DNA from 3 places in the Streptomyces sp. NPDC096152 genome. Region 3 is predicted to be linked to each of the others. Evidence: riboswitches for the same ligand, from Rfam matches in the RefSeq annotation. Region 3 holds a riboswitch; each other region holds the start of a gene.
What was found. A riboswitch is a leader RNA that binds a small molecule or an ion and turns the genes downstream of it on or off. The one in region 3 is predicted to bind cyclic di-AMP.
Positions count from the first base shown of each region.

Region 1: it holds a riboswitch for cyclic di-AMP, as region 3 does, so the genes downstream of both, ACIQ9G_RS22720 (C40 family peptidase) here and ACIQ9G_RS32090 (M23 family metallopeptidase) in region 3, are expected to answer to the same signal.
Region 2: it holds a riboswitch for cyclic di-AMP, as region 3 does, so the genes downstream of both, ACIQ9G_RS20485 (M23 family metallopeptidase) here and ACIQ9G_RS32090 (M23 family metallopeptidase) in region 3, are expected to answer to the same signal.

Region 1 is NZ_JBIWFW010000006.1:477,429-481,411, reverse strand. Features, by position in the region: gene ACIQ9G_RS22735 (DUF397 domain-containing protein) at 1-10, opposite strand, end outside; gene ACIQ9G_RS22730 (helix-turn-helix domain-containing protein) at 28-888, opposite strand; gene ACIQ9G_RS22725 (ATP-binding protein) at 1,101-1,565, shown strand; gene ACIQ9G_RS22720 (C40 family peptidase) at 1,746-2,219, opposite strand; cyclic di-AMP (ydaO/yuaA leader) riboswitch at 2,223-2,404, opposite strand; gene ACIQ9G_RS22715 (hypothetical protein) at 2,787-3,086, opposite strand; gene ACIQ9G_RS22710 (ATP-dependent Clp protease proteolytic subunit) at 3,094-3,729, opposite strand; gene ACIQ9G_RS22705 (ANTAR domain-containing protein) at 3,906-3,983, shown strand, end outside.
Region 2 is NZ_JBIWFW010000005.1:610,581-614,563, forward strand. Features, by position in the region: gene ACIQ9G_RS20475 (dihydrofolate reductase family protein) at 1-1,096, shown strand, start outside; tRNA gene ACIQ9G_RS20480 (tRNA-Met) at 1,195-1,268, shown strand; cyclic di-AMP (ydaO/yuaA leader) riboswitch at 1,639-1,796, shown strand; gene ACIQ9G_RS20485 (M23 family metallopeptidase) at 1,808-2,839, shown strand; gene ACIQ9G_RS20490 (aldo/keto reductase) at 2,922-3,866, shown strand.
Region 3 is NZ_JBIWFW010000011.1:83,243-87,225, reverse strand. Features, by position in the region: gene ACIQ9G_RS32100 (M16 family metallopeptidase) at 1-531, shown strand, start outside; gene ACIQ9G_RS32095 (M16 family metallopeptidase) at 528-1,916, shown strand; cyclic di-AMP (ydaO/yuaA leader) riboswitch at 2,168-2,328, shown strand; gene ACIQ9G_RS32090 (M23 family metallopeptidase) at 2,342-3,112, shown strand; gene ACIQ9G_RS32085 (GntR family transcriptional regulator) at 3,314-3,983, shown strand, end outside.

The sequences.
Region 1 (3,983 bases), on a different contig from region 3:
GAGCAGACATGGTGCCTCCCAGCGCTGTTAGGCGCCCTCACCCATCGCGGCGATGAAATCCAACGAGTCCTCGGGGGAAAGGGCGTGGATTTGAAGGGTGTTGAAGGCCTCGGTGTAGGCCTCTAGGTCTTCTTTCCGTTCGAGGTAGAGGCTACTCGTCAAGTGGTCGAGAACAACCACATCCAGATCAGAAGTGCTCAGGAATGAGAAGACAACGAAAGGCCCGGTGATGCCGACGTGCGCCCCGGCGCCGAACGGCAGTACCTGGAGCCGCACTTGGGGCAGCCGGGCCGCCTCCACCAGCCGGTTCAGCTGCCGCGCCATCACCTCGGGTCCGCCGACCTCCCGGCGCAGCACGGCCTCGTCCAGCACCGCGGCCAGTTCTAGCGGCGGCCGCGCGCGCAGCACGTCCTGCCGGGCCAGTCGCACCTCCACCAGCGCGTCCAGGCGCTCGTCGTCGAGCCCCTCGACGGCGGCACGGGTCACCGCGCGGGCGTATTCGGGGGTCTGGAGCAGTCCGGGGACGACCGAGGTCTCCAGCGTGCGCATCCCGCTCGCCTGGGACTCCAGGCTGATGAAGTCCCGGTAGGTGGGCGGCAGTACACCGCGGTACGCGTGCCACCAGTGATGTCGGCCGCCGCGGTCCTCGGACCCGGCCAGCGCCATCAGCAGCTCGCGCAGCTGGGCGTCCGCGACGGCGTACGCGTCCAGAAGCAACCGCACGTCGGCCGGTTTGACCCCACTGGCGCCGGTCTCGATCCGGCTTACCTTCGACTGGTGCCAGCCCACCAGCCGGGCCGCCTCACCGCTGGTGAGACCCGCACCGGTGCGCAGAGTGCGCAGTTCGGCGCCCAGTTTCCGACGGCGCACCGCGGGACCGTTCTGCATGCGCTCCCACCTACTCCCTCCGGGCCGCCCAAATACGCTCTGCCGTCGCAGAGTTCACCGCTTCGAGCGACAGATATATGCATATCCTGGTGGATCGCCACCGCGAGCGACGCGGTAATGGCAGTCTGACGACGAAGCACCAGTCCGGGACCGTACTCGAACCATCCGCTCCGTGTCGGACTGCGGTCCCGTGGGAAAGGGACGACGTCGCCATGGCAGACCATCTGGAAGCATCCGTCACTCTGCCGAGCGGTCCGGCCTCGGTCGCCGCGGCCCGCGCCTTCGTGGTGGGAACCCTGGCGGAGTGGGGCCTGCCGTCGGACTCGGAGACCGCCGACACCGTCCGCCTCATGGTGTCCGAACTCGCCACCAACGCCGTGCAGCACACGTTCGGGCAGTCGCCCACCTTCACGGTGGACCTGGTGCTCGCCCGCGAGGAGCAGTTGCGCATCGGGGTCACCGACAGCCACCCGCGGTTCCCGAAACGACTCCCGGCCGCCGTCCAGCAGGACAACGGCCGGGGCATGGTGATCATCCGGTGGCTCACCGTCGAGTGTGGCGGCAGTATGACCGTGCGGCCCACCCGCGAAGGCGGCAAGACCGTCTGCGTCGAGCTTCCGTGGACGGCGCGGGTCCGTCCGGGTCCGGTCCCGGCCGCCGGTCAGCAGGAGCCGTAGGCCGGCGGCCCGCGGAGGCCGGACAGAGCGGGCCCACCGGGGGACTCGCGGGGGCTGGGGCCCTCCGGGGCCTGCGGAGGCGGTGCGGAGCGGTCGGCGCGGGCCGTGGCGGAGCCGGGGCGCCGGGCGCCCCGGCGGGTGGCGACGGCGCCCAGGGCGCCGTCACCGTCTCCAGGAGGGTCAGCTGACCCGGCCGTACCAGACGCTCCTCGTCCAGATCCTCTCCAGCCTCACCACGTCCCCGGACTTCGGTGCGTGCCAGATCTTGTTGTGACCCGCGTAGATGCCGACGTGGTACACGTTCGAGCCCGAGTGGAAGAACACCAGGTCCCCGGCCCGGCGGCTCTTCGCGGAGATGTGGTGGGTCTTGTTGTACTGCTGGGCGGCGGTGCGGGGCAGCTTCTTGCCCGCCTTCTTGAACGAGTAGAGGGTCAGCCCCGAGCAGTCGAACCTCCGCGGGCCCGACGCGCCCCACTTGTAGGGGGCACCCTTCTTGGAGGCCGCGACCTGGAGGGCCTTCGTCGCCGTCGTGGCGGCCGCGGCGTCGGTGGCGACGCCCGGTACCACGATGGAGCCGCCCACGGCGGCGATGGTCAGCGCCGAGGCGGTGCCGGCCCGGGCCATCAGCGACGGGACACGATTGAGCGCAGTCATGCGCAACCCTTCGTCAACCGCCTGTGAAGGATGACCTGTCGGATTCGGGCTGGCGAAGTAGCCCGGCCGCGTTGCCGCGGCTTCACCCCAAGGGCTGCTCGGCCCGGCCATGGTGTGACCGTTCCGGCGACCCGTCGTGCTTGGGTCCTCCACTCCTGCCGATGCACTTCTGTCGACCGGTCATCCGGGCGGCGGCAGGACTCGGCGTCCGCCCGGACCGCCCCGCCGCTGTGGCGGGGGCTTGTCGTCAGACAGGGATCTTCACCTACTCATGTCCGAAAATCCCAACGGAATCGGGGATTTGTGTTGTTACTCACCACTCACCCGTTCGGGTGGACACTCACGCGATCGAATGAATGTCTCGCCCCCTGACGACCCTCGGACCAGCGCCGGAAGGGGTCATTCCGCCAACCGGGCGCGCGTGTTGCGCAACTCGGAGGGCCCGGAAAAAGCAGCGGCACTTACGCCATTGAGCGGTAACCCGTTCGGCCCGTTTCGGTTCGGCCGCCAACGTCCCGTGCGGAGCGCGGACATGGCGGCCCGCGGAGCGCGGCGGCGCCCGCCGGGTCAGTCCGACGGCAGCGTGACCCGGGCCGTGCGCCGCTCGCCGTCCAGCACGCGCAGCGCCCGCGCCAGGGTGTCCGAGTGCAGTTCCGTCTCACCCCGCTCGTGCATCAGCGCGAGGGCGTCGCGAAGCTCGATCGCCTTGCGGGCGAGCGCCTGAGCGGCTCTCAGGGCCCGGTAGGTGCCCTCGTGACGGGCGGGGTTGACGCGGCCCAGCAGATCGACGGCGTCCAGGTAACGGTCGATCAGCTCGGCCTCCGCGCGCGTCAGTGCGGGCAGCGGCGGCAGCTCGGGAGGCAGCATCGGAGGGTCACCTCGCGTCCGGTGTGGTGACGGGCCCCTTGCGGCTCTCGACGATCCGGTCCACCAGCCCGTACTCCAGCGCGCCCCGGGCGTCGAGGACCGTCGTCCGTTCGAGGTCCGCGTGTACCTGCTCCGGCGTCCGCCCGGTGTGCCGGGCGAGCAGCTCCTCCAGACGGGCCCGGGTCCGCAGCAGCTCCTCGGCCCGGATGGCCAGGTCGGACGCCTGACCCTCCGTCGGCTCGGGCAGCGCGGGCTGGTCGAGGACCACACGCGCGCCCGGCAGCGCGTACCGCTTGCCCGGGGTGCCCGCCGCCAGCAGCAGCGCGGCGGACGAGGCGACCTGGCCCAGGCAGATCGTCTCCACGTCGCAGGTCACGAAGCGCATCGTGTCGTAGATGGCCGTCGCCGCGGTGAACGAGCCGCCGGGGGAGTTCAGGTACAGCGAGATGTCCCGGTCGGGGGACTGGTGTTCGAGGTGGATGAACTGCGCCGCCACGTCGTTCGCCGAGGTGTCGTCGACCGGGGTGCCGAGGAGGACGATCCGCTCCTCGAGCAGCTTGGAGTACGGATCCAGGGTCCGCCGGCCGGCACTGGTGTGCTCGGTGAACTCCGGCAGGACGTAGCGGGCGGACGGTCGGATCATGACGTACCCCTCCATGCGACAGGCCGTGGCCGGCAGAGCTGCTGTCTGTAAAAAATGTACAGGACGTACGTAAGTCTGTGGGGGGTCGCCGGCCCGGCGGGCGGGCGTCGGGTCGTGCTCGGCGCCCTCCTGCGCGAAGCTGGGGGCACGGCCTCTCGACCACCCAGGGGACTGCCATGGCGTTCTCCGAGATTTCCCGGCGGCACCCCCGCCCGCGGCTGCCCGTCTCCGGCCTGGCGCGGGAGAACGAGCTG
Region 2 (3,983 bases), on a different contig from region 3:
CTCCCTCGACGGCTACCTGGACGACACCGGCCCCGAGCGGCTGCTGCTCTCCAGCCCCGCCGACTTCGACCGGGTGGACGAGGTGAGGGCCTCGGTGGACGCGATCCTCGTCGGCGCCGGCACCATCCGCGCCGACAATCCGCGGCTGCTGGTCAACTCGCCCGAGCGGCGGGCCGCCCGGGTCGCCGCCGGGAAGCCGGAGTACCCGCTGAAGGTGACGGTCAGCGCGGCCGGCGAGCTGGACCCGGCCGCGCGGTTCTGGCACACGGGCGGCGAGAAGGCCGTCTACACGACCGACCGGGGCGCCGAACGGCTGCGCGGGGCCGGCCTCGCCGCCGATGTCGTCCCGCTGGGCGCCGAACTCGACTGGCGGCGGCTGCTGGAGCATCTGCACGACGTGCGTGGGGTGCGGCGGCTGATGGTCGAGGGCGGCGGGACCGTGCACACCCAGCTGCTTCAGCAGAGCCTCGCGGACGAGCTCCAGCTCGTGCTCGCCCCGCTCCTCGTGGGCGACCCGCGGGCGCCGCGGCTGTTCGGGCCGGGCGTCTACCAGGGCGGACGGCTGCGGCTCGTGGAGACTCGGGCCATCGAGGACGTGGTCCTCATGCGCTACGAGCCGACGGCTCCCGGCACCGGGACCCTCGCCTCGCCCGCGGACCGGCACTGGCTCCGGCTGGCGTGCGACCTGGCGGCGCTCTGCCCGCCCTCGCGGACCGCGTTCAGCGTGGGCGCGGTGGTGGTGGCCGCCGACGGCACCGAACTCGCCCGGGGCCATTCGCGGGAGGGCGACGACCCCGTCGTGCACGCGGAGGAGGCGGCGCTGGCCAAGGTGGACCCGGCGGACCCGCGGCTGGCCGGCGCCACCGTCTACAGCAGCCTGGAGCCGTGCGCGCGGCGTGCCTCCCGGCCCCGCCCGTGCGCCCGGCTGATCCTCGACGCGGGTGTACGGCGAGTGGTCACGGCCTGGCGTGAACCGGACACGTTCGTCGAGGGCGCCGACGGGTCCGGGACGCTCGCGGCCGGGGGCGCGCGGACCGTACTCGTCCCTGAGCTGGAGGAACGGGCCAAGGCTCCGAACCGGCATCTGACCGGCTGAGCGGTACCGCGCCGCCGGCCCGGGAGGGGCGCGGGGCGGAGGCCGGACTCCATGCGTGTGCATTCGGCCTCGCGGATGGGGTACAGTTGGTCTCACGACGCGGGGTGGAGCAGCTCGGTAGCTCGCTGGGCTCATAACCCAGAGGTCGCAGGTTCAAATCCTGTCCCCGCTACTGAAGACTCAGGGCCGGAATCCGATCAAGGATTCCGGCCCTGAGTGTTTCCCGTCCCACCGTGTCCTCCGGTCGGCCCTCAGGTCCATGGAGGGCGCCCTCGGCCCGTACTCCCGGGCCGGCGGGTGTCGCCCTTGATCATTGTCACGGCGGGTGAGTGATCCGCGCCGGAGCGCACGGCAAGTGACACACCGTCAGAAATCCGCTGCCGCGGAGGGTGGGTCAACTCGCCCGATTTTCGTCGCGCATGGCCCGAACGTCTGGCCAAAAAGGTTTAATGATCAAGTCGAACGGCTTGGAATCAGAGGCTCGCGTCTATTAACGTTCGATAACGCAGCGCGGTCGTCCCAGCCGTCACAAGCGACGGCTCCGTGCGCGCGCGCCGAATCCCGCAAGGGAACCGGGGAACCACCAACTTGGGGTGAATCGGGCGTCAACCACCGTGCTCGCACGTCTGGTTTACGCGCGTAGGAGACCTTCCCGCTCCGAACCCGTCAGCTAACCCGGTAGGCGAGACGGAAGGAAAGGAGCACGCCCGAGTGGCGTCCAACCGCCCCGCCCCCGAAGCCCCGTTCGTGCCGGGTCAGCGCACCGAAACCTTCGGCTACGGCAGTTACCGCACCGACGAGGGCCCCTGGGAGGAGTGGAATCCCACCGAGGAGTCCGTCCAGCCGGTCCGGGGTCGGCACCGCGTCGCCAAGCAGCGCGGCGGCGGGCTCGCCCGCAGCTCCACCGTTCTCGGTGTCGGCGTCATAGCCGCCGTCGGCGCGGGTGGCATCGCCAGCGCCCACACCGGCAAGCCGCCGGTGTCCATCTCCATGCCCGACCTGCCCTCCGTGGGCTCCCTCTTCGACGACGAGCCCGCGGCCCCCGAGGGCTCCGCGACGGCGCTCAGCACTCTCGGCACGAGCACCGCCGAGACCACCGAGAGCGCCTCCGACGCGGGCGAGGCGCTGCGCAACCGCATCATGGCGCAGGCCGAGCAGCAGCAGGCCCAGGTCGAGACCAAGGCCCAGAAGGCCGCCGAGGCCGCAGCCGCCAAGCAGGCCCAGGAGGCCGTCGCCAAGGCGCAGCAGGAGGCCGAGGCGAAGGCCGCCGCCGCGAAGAAGAAGGCGGAGGAGGAGGCCAAGCGGAAGGCCGAGGCCGAGCGCCTGGCCGAGCTGGCCAAGCAGTACACGCTGCCGACCCCCTCGTACACGATCACCGGCACCTTCGGTCAGCCCGGTTCCATGTGGTCCTCCGGCTACCACACCGGCCTCGACTTCGCCGCTCCCACCGGAACCCTGATCAAGGCGATCCACAGCGGCACCATCACCGAGGCGGGCTGGGCCGGCGCCTACGGCTACCGCACCGTCCTCACCCTCGACGACGGCACCGAACTGTGGTTCTGCCACCAGTCCTCGATCAGCGTCAACGTCGGCCAGAAGGTGAGCACGGGCGACGTCATCGGCCGAGTGGGCGCCACCGGCAACGTCACCGGGCCGCACCTGCACCTGGAGGTCCACCCCGACGGCCAGGCCACCGGCATCGACCCGATGACGTGGCTGCGCGACAAGGGCCTCACCCCCTGACCCACCGGGTTCGCGCAAGCTTTTCCCCACGGAGCCGCCCTGATCGGAATGGGCGGCTCCGGCGCGGTTGTTGATGTCTTCCATGACTTCTCTTCGCAAGCTGAGCTCGTCCGACCTCGAGGTCTTCCCGCTCGCCCTCGGCGGCAACGTCTTCGGCTGGACCGCAGACGAGGAGGCGTCCTTCGCCGTCCTCGACGCGTACACGGCCGCCGGCGGCAACTTCGTCGACACCGCCGACTCCTACTCGGCATGGGCCGCGGGCAACCGGGGCGGCGAGTCCGAGACGATCCTGGGCAGGTGGCTGAAGGCACGCGGCAACCGCGCCGACGTCGTCATCGCCACCAAGGTCAGCCAGCACCCCGACTACCAGGGCCTGACCGCCGCCAACATCAAGGCCGCGGCCGACGCCTCGCTGCGGCGCCTGGGCACCGACCACATCGACCTGTACTACACCCACTTCGACAAGCCGGACGTGCCGGTCGAGGAGATCGTCGGCGCGCTCGACGAGCTGGTGAAGGCGGGCAAGGTGCGCCACATCGCCGCCTCCAACATCTCCGCCGAGCGCCTGCGGGCCTCCCTCGACTTCTCCGACCGGGAGGGTCTGGCCCGGTACGTGGCGCTCCAGCCGCACTACAACCTGGTCTCGCGCGACACCTACGAGGGTGAGCTGCGGGACCTCGCCGAGCGGGCCGGTCTCGCCGCCGTCCCCTACTTCGCGCTGGCCTCGGGCTTCCTCACCGGCAAGTACCGGCCCGGCGCCCAGGTGGACAGCGCGCGGGCGGAGGGCGCGGCCAAGCACCTGCTGACCGAGCGCGGCCGCAGTGTCCTCGCCGCCCTCGACCAGGTCGCCCGGGCCCACGACGCCTCCGTCGCCACGGTCGCCCTCGCCTGGCTCGCCGCCCAGCCCACGGTGATCGCGCCCATCGCCTCCGCCCGGACCCCGGAGCAGCTCCCGGCCCTGCTGAAGGTGGCGGACCTGGCCCTGACCGAGGAGGACCTCGCCAGGCTGACGGAGGCGTCGGCCTGACGGCCCCGGACGCCGACCTCGGCAGCGGCCTGACGGCCCCGGTCCGCCGATTTCGGCAGCGGCCGGACGGCCACGGCTCGACGACCACGGCCTGACGTCTACGGCCCGGCTTCGGCC
Region 3 (3,983 bases):
GACGCGGCGGACCTGGCCCTGACCGTCCTGGGCGGCGGCGAGTCCTCCCGCCTCTACAACCGGCTGGTGCGCCGGGACCGCACGGCCGTCGCGGCCGGGTTCGGCCTGCTGCGGCTGGCCGGCGCGCCCTCCCTGGGCTGGCTGGACGTGAAGACCTCCGGTGACGTCGAGGTCCCGGTCATCGAGGCCGCCATCGACGAGGAGCTCGCCCGGTTCGCCGAGGAGGGCCCGACCGCCGAGGAGATGGAGCGGGCCCAGGCCCAGCTGGAGCGCGAGTGGCTGGACCGGCTCGGCACCGTCGCGGGCCGCGCCGACGAACTGTGCCGCTACACCGTCCTGTTCGACGACCCGCAGCTCGCCCTCACCGCCGTGCACCGCGTTCTGGAGATCACGCCGGAGGAGGTCCAGGAGGTCGCCAAGGCCCGCCTGCGCTCCGACAACCGCGCGGTGCTCGTCTACGAGCCGGTCGCGGCCGAGACCGAGGGCGCGGACGCCGCGGCCACCGACGACACCGAGGAGGCGGCGAAGTGACCGAGCTCGCCACGATGGAGTTCCACCCCCGGCCGCAGGCGGGCGAGGCCAGGCCGTGGGCGTTCCCGGCCCCCGAGCGCGGGACGCTGGACAACGGTCTGACGGTGCTGCGCTGCCACCGTCCCGGCCAGCAGGTCGTCGCCGTCGAGGTGCTGCTGGACGCGCCCCTGGAGGCGGAGCCGGCCGGCCTGGACGGCGTCGGCACGATCATGGCGCGGGCCTTCTCCGAGGGCACCGACAAGCACTCCGCCGAGGAGTTCGCCGCCGAGCTGGAGCGCGCCGGCGCCACTCTCGACGCGCACGCCGACCACCCCGGCGTCCGCCTGAGCCTGGAGGTCCCGGCGTCGCGCCTGGCCAAGGGGCTCGGCCTGCTCTCCGACGCGCTGCGGGCCCCCGCCTTCACCGAGAGCGAGGTCGAGCGGCTGGTGCGCAACCGGCTCGACGAGATCCCGCACGAGCTGGCCAACCCGTCCCGCCGCGCCGCCAAGGAGCTCTCCAAGGAGCTGTTCCCGGCCTCCTCGCGCATGTCGCGCCCGCGCCAGGGCACCGAGGAGACGGTCCGGACCATCGACTCGGCGGCGGTCCGCGCCTTCTACGACCGCCACGTCCGCCCCGCCACGGCCACCACCGTGGTCGTCGGCGACCTCACCGGCATCGACCTCGACGCGCTGCTCGGCGAGACCCTGGGCGCGTGGAGCGGCTCGCAGGCCAAGCCGCGGCCCGTGCCGCCCGTCACCGCCGACGACACCGGCCGCGTGGTGATCGTGGACCGCCCGGGCGCCGTCCAGACGCAGTTGCTCATCGGCCGTATCGGCCCCGACCGGCACGACCGCGTGTGGCCCGCCCAGGTGCTGGGCACCTACTGCCTCGGCGGCACCCTCACCTCCCGTCTGGACCGCGTCCTGCGCGAGGAGAAGGGCTACACCTACGGCGTGCGGGCGTTCGGCCAGGTGCTGCGCTCCGCTCCCGACGGCTCGGGCGCCTCGATGCTCGCGATCAGCGGCTCCGTCGACACCCCGAACACCGGCCCGGCGCTGGGGGACCTGTTCACGGTCCTGCGCAAGCTCGCCGCCGACGGTCTGACCGACGCCGAGCGGGACGTCGCCGTGCAGAACCTGGTGGGCGTGGCACCGCTCAAGTACGAGACGGCGTTGGCCGTGGCGGGCACGCTGGCCGACCAGGTCGAGCAGCACCTGCCCGACGACTACCAGGCGACGCTGTACCAGCAGCTCGCCGCGACCGGCACGGTGGAGGCCACCGCGGCGGTCGTCAACGCCTTCCCGGTGGACCGCCTGGTGACCGTCCTCGTCGGTGACGCGGCGCAGATCAAGGAGCCGGTCGAGGCCCTCGGCATCGGTCAAGTCGGCGTCGTGGCAGCCGAATAGGCGGCCGCGGCGCCCGCGCGGCACGGGTCCGCGCCCACCCACCCGCGCGGGCGGCCGGCGAGCGGTACGCGTGAGGGAGCCCCGGTGGCCGAAGTGTCACCGGGGCTCCCTGATGTCCGAATTGAGGGAGAGGCTGCCTTTCTGCCCTGTGTCCTGCGCTACAAAACCCACCATTCGTTTGGGATTTGAAAGCGGGCCCGTTTAGCGTCGGTCCGGCTGTCCGTCAGGCAACGCGCCGCGCCCGCGGCACCGGACAGTCATCGCCGAGTCCCCGTACGGCGCGAGCCAGGGGAGCCGGGGACCCACCGTCCCTGGGGTGAATCGGACACCCGCGCGTGCCGCGAGGGGGTCCGTAGGAGACCTTCCTGCTCCGAACCCGTCAGCTAACCCGGTAGGCGAGAAGGAAGGAAAGGAACAACGTCTGCATGGCGTTCACCCGCGCCACCGGGAAGCACCGTCGTCCCAGCCGGATGCACCGCACCACCGCACGCGCGGTGGGCGTCGCCGCCCTCACCACCTCCGGCGTCCTCGGCACCCTCTCCGCCGCCCCGGCCCTGGCCGCCGAGACGCCCGCTCCCGAGGACACCGGTCTCACCCCGGTCGTCACCATCGGTGACTCCGTCGCCGAGAAGATCGACGCACAGGCCGTCGCCCAGCACCGGGCCGCCGCCCAGAAGCAGGCCGAGGAGGCCGCGCGCGAGAAGGCCGCCGAGCAGGCGCGGAAGGCCCGCGAGGCGGCGCGTGAGGCCAAGGAGCGCGCGGCCCGCGCGGCCGAGCGCAAGCGCCTCAACACCTTCGTGGCGCCGATCTCCGACTCCTACGTCTCCACCGGGTACAAGACCGGCGGCACCCTGTGGTCGTCCGGCTCCCACACCGGTATCGACTTCCACGCCTCCAGCGGCACCGCCGTCCACGCGGTCGGCACGGGCACCGTCGTGAACACGGGCTGGGGCGGGGCGTACGGCAACCAGGTCGTGATCAGGATGGCCGACGGCATGTACACCATGTACGGCCACCTGTCGTCCATCGGCGTCTCGGTGGGCCAGAAGGTCGTGCCGGGCCAGCAGATCGGGCTCTCCGGCGCCACCGGCAACGTCACCGGACCGCACCTGCACTTCGAGGCCCGCACCACCCCGGAGTACGGCTCCGACATCGACCCCGTCGCCTACCTCCGCAAGCACGGCGTCGACGTCTGACGCGGCACCGGCGCCGCCCGCCTCCCGCGCATCCGAAGCCCCGGCTCTCGCAGCCGGGGCTTTCGGCGTTTAGGACGCCCCGCTGTCCAAAAAAACTCCATGGATTCCGACCCGCCGTCGGAAATTCCGGCTCATTGCAATAGAGTCACGGAACGGGCGTCCATCGTCGACGTTTCACGGGGATTAAGGCGGAGGTCGGTCATGCGTATTCCGGCGCACTCGGTGTGCACGGCGATCCGGGACGACATCGTCGCAGGCGTCCACGAGCGCGGCAGCCGGCTCACCGAGGAAGTCCTCGCGCGCCGCTACGGCGTCTCGCGCGTCCCCGTGCGCGAGGCCCTGCGCACCCTGGAGGCCGAGGGTTTCGTGGTGACCCGGCGGCACGCGGGCGCGTGTGTGGCCGAGCCGACCGAGCAGGAGGCGGCGGACCTGCTGGAGATGCGGATGCTCCTGGAGCCCCTCGGCGCCGCCCGCGCGGCCCAGCGCCGCACCGAGGCCCATCTGAAGGTCCTGCGCGGCCTGGTCAGGCTGGGCCAGGAACGGGCCCGCAGGGGCAGCAGCGAGGACCTGCGCTCCCTGGGCGGCTGGTTCCACGAGACGCTCGCCCAGGCCTCCGGCAGCCCCGCGCTGACCTCGATGCTGACCCAGCTGCGGCACAAGATCTCCTGGATGTACACGGTCGCGGCGCCGGCCGACCCGGTGGAGTCCTGGGTGGAGCACGGCGCCATCGTGGACGCCGTCGCGCGGGGCGACGGCGAGCGGGCGCGGACGGTCACCGCCGTGCACACCGAGCGCGCGACGGCCGCGCACCGGCTGCGTCCGCCCGGCGCCGCGCCCCGCGCCGACCGTGTGAGGACTTCGCAACATCCCG